Archangium violaceum: one gene and its partner. Each later gene encodes a partner of the first gene's protein in a complex. Links are inferred from orthologs where the notes say so. Each region holds a gene or a part of one and is shown in the gene's direction. Other genes may lie near its edges.

What was found. Proteins that work in one complex are often made in the same cells at the same time.
Region 2: the proteins of dnaN (region 1) and JQX13_RS31295 are in contact, whole or in part, in a solved structure (PDB 1OK7), measured with the Escherichia coli proteins. The link is inferred for Archangium violaceum from one-to-one orthologs.

Annotation. Positions count from the first base shown.
Region 1 is NZ_CP069338.1:2,702,229-2,707,182, reverse strand. Bases 1,091-3,894 are described here. They hold dnaN (DNA polymerase III subunit beta), read left to right. Parts: upstream 1,091-1,841; coding sequence 1,842-2,948; downstream 2,949-3,894. Other genes in these bases: JQX13_RS11600 (acyltransferase family protein), read left to right, coding at 2,966-3,894; msrB (peptide-methionine (R)-S-oxide reductase MsrB), read right to left, coding at 1,121-1,570. In the rest of the region: JQX13_RS11620 (invasin domain 3-containing protein), read right to left, coding at 1-413; JQX13_RS11615 (DUF6748 domain-containing protein), read right to left, coding at 487-1,035; more of JQX13_RS11600, read left to right, coding at 3,895-4,078; JQX13_RS11595 (sensor histidine kinase), read left to right, coding at 4,146-4,954. UniProt on the Escherichia coli protein: Confers DNA tethering and processivity to DNA polymerases and other proteins. Acts as a clamp, forming a ring around DNA (a reaction catalyzed by the clamp-loading complex) which diffuses in an ATP-independent manner freely and bidirectionally along dsDNA.
Region 2 is NZ_CP069338.1:7,301,966-7,305,941, reverse strand. What follows is about bases 1-2,901. They hold JQX13_RS31295 (DNA polymerase IV), read left to right. Parts: upstream 1-794; coding sequence 795-2,009; downstream 2,010-2,901. Other genes in these bases: pcnB (polynucleotide adenylyltransferase PcnB), read right to left, coding at 2,078-2,901; JQX13_RS31300 (secondary thiamine-phosphate synthase enzyme YjbQ), read right to left, coding at 342-755. Outside these bases: more of pcnB, read right to left, coding at 2,902-3,793; JQX13_RS31285 (NAD-dependent epimerase/dehydratase family protein), read left to right, coding at 3,870-3,976. UniProt on the Escherichia coli protein: Poorly processive, error-prone DNA polymerase involved in translesion repair and untargeted mutagenesis. Copies undamaged DNA at stalled replication forks, which arise in vivo from mismatched or misaligned primer ends.

The DNA of each region.
Region 1 (4,954 bases):
ACGCGGCCCAGGGGCGGGAGCCCGGTGAGTGGCAACACCTGGCGGCGCTGCACCTCGAGCACCACGGTGGCCAGGGCGCCCGAGGAGGGGGACACCGCGGCGCAGAGGATGGGCGCGAGGGTCTCGGCGCGCGGCGGGGCGAAGGTGGCCTCGAGCGTGTCGGAGGCGGAGCGCCGCGTGGAGAGGAGCCGGCCCGTGCTGCACGCGAGGCGCGCGTCGGCGGGCAGCCCGGAAAGGGTGAGGGTGGAGCGGGTGTCGCGTCCGGAGAGGAGCTGGCGTGGTGAGGCCTCCAGCCGGGGAGACGGCACCGCGTGGGCGGAGCCGGCGAGCAGGAGGTACGGCAGGGCCAGCAGTCCGAGGAGCCCCCGGGCCGCGCGCATGACATGGGGTGTGATGACCACTCGCCCCATCATGACGGAAGCCCCCCTGCCGGTGAACCCGGAGGGAGGCAGGAGGCTCCTTCCGGGAGGATGTGGGACGGGGGGACTACCGGCCCTCGACGACCTTCTTGACACGTAGCACGGTGGCGGCGCCACCAGGGCCCGCCTTGGGCACCGTGTCCACCGTGGCTTCCACCTTGAGTCCGGCGCCGCGGCCCTGGACGGACTCGAGGAGGGTGGCGCGCCGATCCTCGGGCAGGCCGAGCGCGGAGAGGTCCACATCGGTGATCTGAATGCCCTCCGCGCCGGGCTGGTCCACCGGGGTGGCGATATAGGACGGGCAGGGCGCGGTGATGCAGCGCACCCCGCTGTCCTTCACCAGGTACACCACGGGCTTCGCGGCGGCGGTGTCCCGGGCGCCGGTGTCGGCGCCGTCGGTCGGGAGGGCCTGCCCCCGCTTCCCGGCGGCGTCGGCCGAGGCGGAGGAGGACGGGGCGGGCTTGGAGGTGGGAGGCGTTTCCATCAGGGGCGCGGGCTGGGTGGTGGGTGCGGAGGTGGACTCGGTGGGCCGGGGCTCGGGGGTGGTGCGGTTGCTGCAGCCGGCGAGCAGGCCGAGCGCGAGGGCGGCGGAGAGGAGGGGATGACTCGAGGTCATGGTTCGGGCTCCGGAAGGGACGCGGCGGTCTCGCCGCCTCCCGGGGTGATACCACTTCCTGTTCCTGGCGGGGCGCATGCCCGGGTTATTCGGAGGCGAAGGCGCCGAGCTCCTCGCCGAGCTCCTCCGCGCGCAGCTGCTCCTCGGGCTCGAAGACGAGGGCGGCCGAGTTGACGCAATAGCGCAGCCCGGTGGGCGGCGGCCCGTCATCGAAGACGTGGCCGAGGTGGGCGCCGCAGCGGCTGCACGACGCCTCGGTCCGGGTGTGCAGGAAGGTGCGGTCATCGTGGTGGGCGATGTGGCTGGACTTGATGGGCGCCCAGAAGCTGGGCCAGCCTGTGCCCGAGTCGAACTTCGTCTTCGAGGAGAAGAGGGTGCAGCCGCAGCCGGCGCAGCTGTAGATGCCCCGGCCGTGGTGATTCCAGAAGGCGCCGGTGAATGGGGGCTCCGTGCCCTTCTGCCGCATGATCCGGTACTGCTCCGGGGTGAGCTGCTCCCGCCACTCGTCGTCGGTCTTGTAGAACCTGTCGTGCATGGCGCCTCCGCGTCCTGCCCGCCCTAAGTTATGGGGGCGGGGCTGGCTGGAAGCAGCGACCGGTCGGCTGGTCGGTAGGATGAAGTGCTACCTGTATGCCCGTGCGCGGGGAGGCAGTTCAAGTCCCCGTCTCCCCGTATACTGGTCGAGTCGGCATGACCGCAGACGTCAGGTTCGTTGACGGCTTGGCCCCCCCGGGCTACATCCGCCTCGGGCGGCCATGGAGCCGCCGTTCTTTCCCGTAACCCCCCGGTTCTTCAAGGACCCCGAGATGGAATTCCGCATCGCCGCCGACGAGCTGAAGAAGGCCCTCTACCGCGCCCAGGGCATCGTGGAGCGCAAGACGACGATGCCCATCCTGGCCAACGTGCTGGTCACGGCGCACAAGTCGGGGGTGACCGTCACGGCGTTCGACCTGGAGATCGGCATCGTCTCCGAGCACCCGGCCGAGGTGGTGAAGCCGGGCGCCGTCACGCTGAGCGCCAAGTACGTCTTCGACATCGTCCAGAACCTGCCGGACGCCCACGTCACGCTCAAGAAGCTGGCGAACAACTACGTGGAGATCTCGAGCGGCTCGGCGCACTTCAAGATCGTCGGCACCGCGCCCGAGGAGTACCCGAAGCTGCCGCGCGAGGAGAGCGCCCCGCTGGTGCAGGTGATGGGCAACACGCTGCTGGAGATGATCAAGAAGACGCAGTTCGCCATCTCCACGGACGAGACGCGCTACATCCTCAACGGCGTCTTCTTCGAGCCGCAGGCCGGCGGCAAGGTGCGGATGGTGGCCACGGACGGTCACCGCCTCTCGCTCATCGAGCGCGAGCTGCAGGGGGACTTCAAGCTCAAGGGTGGTGTCATCATCCCGCGCAAGGGCCTCTTGGAGCTCAAGAGGCTCCTGGACGAGGCGCCGGACGCGGAGTGCCACCTGGGGTTCGCGGAGAACTCGGCGCTCTTCAAGAAGACGGGCCTGACGATGGTGATGCGGCTCATCGACGGGCAGTTCCCCGAGTACCAGCGCGTCATCCCCAAGGAGGGGGAGAAGGCGGTGCTGGTGCCCAAGACGCGGCTGCTCGAGGGCCTCAAGCGCATCGCGCTGCTGAGCGCGGACAAGAGCTACGCGGTGCGCGTGGGCCTGGCGGAGAACCAGCTGCTCATCACCGCGAACAACCCGGACCTGGGTGAGGCCAAGGACGCGCTGGACATCGCCTACCGGGGCACCCCCATCACCATCGGCTTCAACGCGCGCTACCTCATCGACGTGCTGACGGTGACGGACACGGACGAGGTGGCCTTCGAGCTGGGTGACGAGCACAGCCCGGGCGTGCTGCACGCGCCGGGGGACCGCAGCTTCACGGCCGTCGTGATGCCGATGCGCGTCTGAGCGAAGTCGTCGCACCCATGAGCAGCTCCCAGCCTTCCGCCGTCGCGCCGCCCGCCCCGGTGCCAGGCCCCCGCGACACGGGGCTGGACCGTGCGCGGGCGGTGGCCGTCATCGCGATGGTGATGGGCCACACGCTGGACGCGGTGCTGTCGGACGCGGCGCGCGGGGGCCCGGGCATGCGGGCGTACTGGTCCATGCGGGCCGTGACGGCGCCGCTGTTCCTCTTCGTGGCCGGGTGGGCCTTCGCGACGACGGTGCGGCGCACGGGCGCGCATGGCCCCCGCGTGCTGCGCCGGTACCTGCCGCGCGTGGGGTTGCTGCTCGGCTGGGGCTACCTGTTACGTTGGCCCGGTTGGGGGCTGCCAGCGCTGTTCGCCGGGGAGCTGGCGGTGTGGCGGCACTTCCTGGCCTTCGATGCGCTGCATGGCGTGGCGGGGGCGCTGCTGCTGGGCGCGGGCGTGCTGGCGTTGCTGAAGGGGCGGGCGGCGCGGATGGCCGCGCTGGCCTTCCTGGCGGTGCTCTTCCCCTGCGTGAGCGCGGGGTTGCGCGCGGTGGTGGAGGCGGGCGGGTGGCCGCTGGCGCTGGAGCAGGCGCTGGTGGGCAGGACATCCAGCTTCCCGCTCTTCCCGTGGTCGGCGTACTTCTTCCTGGGCGGCTTCACGGGGTTGGGGCTCGCGGGTGTGAGGCGCGTGCCGCACTGGTTGTGCCTCATGGGCCCGGGCGCCGTGCTGCTCGCGCTGATGACGCTGTGGGGCGGGGACCCCGGGAGGGGTGCTCCCACGCTGGTGCTGTGGCGGGTGGGCCTGCTGACCGTGGTGGCGGGGCTGGCCATGCTGCTGCCCTCGCGGCTGGACGGGCTGCTGGGCCCGGTGGGCCGCGCGTCGCTCTGGGTCTACGTGGTGCACCTGCCCATCGTGTACGGCTGGTCCACCTTCCCGAGCCTCGCGGGCTGGTTGGGGCACTCACAGGACGTACTGCCCGCGCTGGGCCTGGCGCTCTCTGTACTGGCGGTGTCGCTGGGGCTCGCACTGCCAGCGAAGAAGCTCTACGGCCGTTGGCGCCGGAGGGCCTCGGCTCCCGATGTGTCCGCCGCGTCGGCGCTCGCCTCCAAGCCCCCCGTCTCGGGCTGAGCCTCCGTCTTCCCGTATACTGAAGCGACAGCCGCGCCACCCCGCTTCAGAAGAGGCTTCCGGAGTCATGTCGTCGCATCGGTTCGCCATGTTCCTGGCGGTGGTCCTCGTTTGCTGGGGAGGCGACGTGGCGCGCGCGGGGGAGCCCCCGGGGCGCATCGGCTTCCGGAGCTACGGCACGGATGCCGGCATCGAGAACCAGGACATGTCCTGGGTCTTCCAGGATGGGGAAGGGTTCGTGTGGGTCTGCGCGGCGGACGCGATGTACCGCTTCGACGGTGAGCGCTTCGAGCGCTTCGGGCTGGAGGCCGGCCTGCCCTCGCCGATCGTGAACGACGCGACGCTCGACGCCGAGGGGCGGTTGCTCCTGGTGACCCGGGGCGGCGTGGTCCGCTGGGACGGCAGCCACTTCGTCTCCGTGCCGATGAACGGTGTCTCCTCGCGGGTGCTGCGGCTCCGTCTGGACGCCCGGAAGCGGATGCTCGTGGGCAGCGAGGACGGTCTGTTCGTGGAGTCGGAGCCGGGACGCTTCGTCCTGTCGCCCGGGTGGCCGGGTGGCGCGGCCCAGGTGCTCTGGGTGGATGCCTCGGGTGCGCTCCAGGTGGGCTCGGAGTCGCGCCTGCTGACCCGGGATGTCCACGGGGTCTGGAGGAGCCGCCGGCTGCCGGGGCCCGAGCTGCGCAACATCCTCTCCATCGCGCGGGACGGACAGGGTCGCCTGTGGCTGAGCGGTGATGGGTGGCTCCTCGTGCAGTCCCGCGAGGGAGGGGTGCTCGAGGAGCGCTCCCATCTGCTCGCGGGGGGGCTGGGCGCGGGGCACCGGTTGCGCGTGGGGCGGCGCGGGCAGCTCCTCGTACCGAACAACCGGGGCCTCAT
Region 2 (3,976 bases), 4.6 Mb from region 1 along the record:
CGGTGCGCCCCGGCGCGGGGGCTGGATCCAGGACAGTGGGCTCGAAACCGCCCCCGGCCGTACTCCGGCAGCCGAGCAATGGGACCAGAAGTACCACGGTTACCAGAGGCCACCTGCTCAATCGCTGTTCTCCTCTCATCGATGGCTGCTTGCTCGATCGAGGGCTGCACCTCCGGCGCCTGCTCGTCTCCAGACTCCCAGCAGCCGCTACCGATGAGCCCCGAAAGCAAGACATTTTCCGATCCCAACATTTTCCCGCGAAGGTGGATTGCTCACGACAGTCCATTCTCAAAATCTGGACCTGGGAGAATCGTGACAATGGAGCGCCCCCCTCGCACCGCCTATTCGCCCATCACCTTGACGACCACGCGCTTGCGGCGCTGCCCGTCGAACTCGGCGTAGAACACCTGCTGCCAGGGCCCGAGGTCCAACTTGCCGGCGGTGACGGGGAGGATCACCTGGTGGTGGACGAGCAGGGACTTGAGGTGGGCGTCGCCGTTGTCCTCGCCGGTGCGGTGGTGGCGGTAGTCGGGTCCCTGGGGGGCGAGTTCCTGCAACCACTCCCAGATGTCCTCGTGGAGACCGGACTCATCGTCATTGACGAAGACACCGGCGGTGATGTGCATGGCGGAGACGAGCACCATGCCCTCCTGGATGCCGCTCTTGCGGACAAGCTCGGCGACGGTATCGGTGATACGTACGAGCTCGCGGCGTTCCCGGGTCTGGAAGGTGAGGTATTCAGTCAGGGTCTTCATGCGGAGTGAATGTCAGAGGGGTCCAATACAGTGAATCCGATGCGGGCCATCATCCACGTGGACATGGACGCCTTCTATGCGTCGGTGGAGCAGCGGGACAACCCGGAGCTGCGCGGCAAACCCCTGATTGTTGGCGGGGACGCACGGCGCGGCGTGGTGGTGGCCGCCTCGTACGAGGTGCGCAAGTACGGCGTGCGCAGCGCGATGCCCATGGCGCGGGCGATGAAGCAGGCGCCGCACGCCGTGGTGGTGAAGCCCCGTTTCAGCGCGTACAGCGAGGCGAGCGAGCAGGTGTTCTCCATCTTCGAGCGCTACACGCCGCTGGTGGAGCCCCTGTCGCTGGACGAGGCCTTCCTGGACGTGACGGCGTCGGTGGGCCTCTTCGGAACGCCGGCGGACATGGCCAGGCGGATCCGCAAGGAGATCGCCTCGGAGACGGGCCTGCCCTCATCGGCGGGCATCGCCGCGGTGAAATTCGTGGCGAAGATCGCCTCGGACGTGGCGAAGCCGAACGGTCAGCGGGAGGTGCGGGCGGAGGAGACGGTGGCGTTCCTCGCGGGACTCCCGGTGGGGCGGTTGTGGGGGGTGGGGCCGAAGACGGAGGAGGCGCTGAAACGCGCGGGGCTGGAGACGATCGGCGACGTGGCCCGGCGGGACGTGGCGTGGATGGAGGTGCGGTGGGGCTCGAGCGGGCGTCACTTGTGGGAGCTGGCCCAGGGCATCGACCCCCGGGAGGTGGTGCCGGACCGCGAGGCGAAGAGCGTGGGGGCCGAGGACACGTTCGACGAGGACCTGACGGGGATGGACGCCCTGAGCCCGCACGTGCACTCGCAAGCGCTGCGGGTGGCCCGCCGACTGAGGCGCGCGGGAGTGAAGGGACGGGTGGTGCAGCTCAAGCTGAAGTTCGCGGACTTCACGCTCATCACCCGGAGGACCACCCTGCCCTCTCCGACGGATGACGGACAGACGCTCTACCGGGTGGCGAAGGAGCTCCTGGAGAAGGCCCACGAGGACAAGCCGGTGCGGCTGACCGGGGTCTCGATGCAGGAGTTGGGCTTGGAGGGGGGCGAGCCGCGGCAGCTCGGGTTGTTCACGGAGCCGGAGAAACCGAAGCGGAGCGACAAGCTGAACGCGGCGTTGGATCGGATCGCGGAGCGCTTCGGGTCGAAGGCGGTCACGACGGCGGACATCGCGGGGAGCCCCGAGTCGGCTCCCGACCCGGAGCGGCCCAAGAAGCCCAAGCGTCCCAACTGAGCCCCCTGGAAACATGTGCTGACAACCACGGCCATTTCCCCTCTCCCAGAGGGAGAGGGAACACGAGCTCAGCCCTCGTCGGACTCGGAGTCGCTGTCGGAATCCCCGCCGGACTCGAAATCATCACCCGTCTCACCGGCGTCCCCAGCATCGTCCGAGTCACCCGTGTCCGCGGATTCACTCCCCGAGGACTCCGCGCTACCCGAGGCCGAGGCGGTGGATGCGCCCTCCCCCGCCCCGGTCTTGTTGCGCCCACTCCGACGCCGACGCCGACGCCGCTTGCGCGGAGCCTCGCCACCCTCGGTCGTTCCCCCCTCGGGCTTGGGGGAAGGCACCTCGCCACGCTTCCACGCCTCGAGCGCCTCACGGTGCTGGCCGGTGGCCTCGACGGAGATCTCGAAGACGATGAGCGCGTCGTTGAAGAGCGGGTGGCGGCGGAACGCCCCGGTGCGGCGGCGGCGCTCGCCGGAGAGGGTCCGCTGGGCGATGAGCAGCAGCCGGCAGCGCTCGGCGATGCGGCGGGGCAGCCGGGCGGTCTGGACGAACTCGGAGAGCAGATCCTCGATGCCCTGGGCCACGGAGGGGCGGACCGCGGGGTCCTGGCTCTCCACGATGGGGCCGGCCTGGGCGATGGGGACGAGCAGCGCCGCGAGCAGGATGGCGTCATCCAACTGCTCGCCCGAGGAGACGCGCCTGTCGAGCGCCTCGACGTACGCGTAGAAGGTCTCACGGCCGCGGCGGCCGTTTTCCTTGAAGTACGCGGCCACGGGCGGGAGGAGGATTTTGAGCGCATCCAGCGCTTCGAGCAGCCGCAGGCTGGGAGCGGCCACGCCACCGCGGATGAGGCGGAAGGTCTCCTCCAGCAGACGCGCGGGGGCACAGCGGGGCAGGTCCTCGACGGCGCCCTCCATGGCGGCGTAGGTGCGCGACTCGATGTCCAGGCCCAGCTTGGAGGCGAAGCGCACGGCGCGGAGGATTCGGACGGGGTCCTCACGCATGCGGATCTCCGGGTCGCCGATGGTCCGGATGTAGCGCTCGTCGATGTCGCGCCGGCCGCGCACGTAGTCAATCACCCGGCCCTCGGCGACGTCGTAGAACAGGCCGTTCATGGTGAAGTCGCGGCGACGGGCGTCCTGCTCGGCGGTGCCGAAGACGTTGTCGTGCGTGATGAGGAGATCCTGGGACTCCTCCGCCTCGATCCCCTCCTCGCCATTCTCGGCGCCCGTGTCGGCCCCGGCCTCGGCGCCGTTGCTGGCGTCGAGCTCCGTGGGATTGGCGCGGAAGGTGGAGACCTCGATGATCTTCCCACCCTTGAAGTAGATGTGGGCGAGCCGGAAGCGCCGGCCGATGAGGCGGCAGTTGCGGAAGATGGCGCGCACCTCACCCGGGTGGGCGCTGGTGGCGATGTCGAAGTCCTTGGGGGTGCGGCCCAGCATCAGGTCCCGCACACAGCCGCCCACGAGGTAGGCCTCGTGGCCGTGGGCGTGGAGGCGGTGGATGACCTTGAGGGCGTCCGGGTCGAGCTTGTCGGGGTCTATCTCCGCGGGCTCGCCGGAGGGGGTGGTGTTGGAGAGGTATTCGGTCTCGGAGAGGGTCTCCTCGGGGAGGGTCTCCATGAAGGCGGACATGGGGGTGGGGTTCTCCTCCGCGGGCTCTGGAACCGGCAGCGCCTCGAGGGGGTCCAGGGACCCGGCCTCGGGGATCTCAGCCTCGCGCGCGTCATCGGGCGCAGGCTGGAGCGTCGGTTCACCGGCTGGCGGTGTTTCGGTGGAGTCTCGCGTCATCTCGCGGTTGACGCCCCGTGGGGGGCGCATCTAAGGGCACGACCTATAGCGCATCCTCCCCTGAAGGGAGTAGCAGATGAAGACATTGTTGACGGGGGCAACAGGACTGGTGGGGGCAAACCTCGCCCACCTGCTGTGCCAGCGGGGGGAACGCCCCCGGCTGCTCGTCCGGGAGCGGAGCGA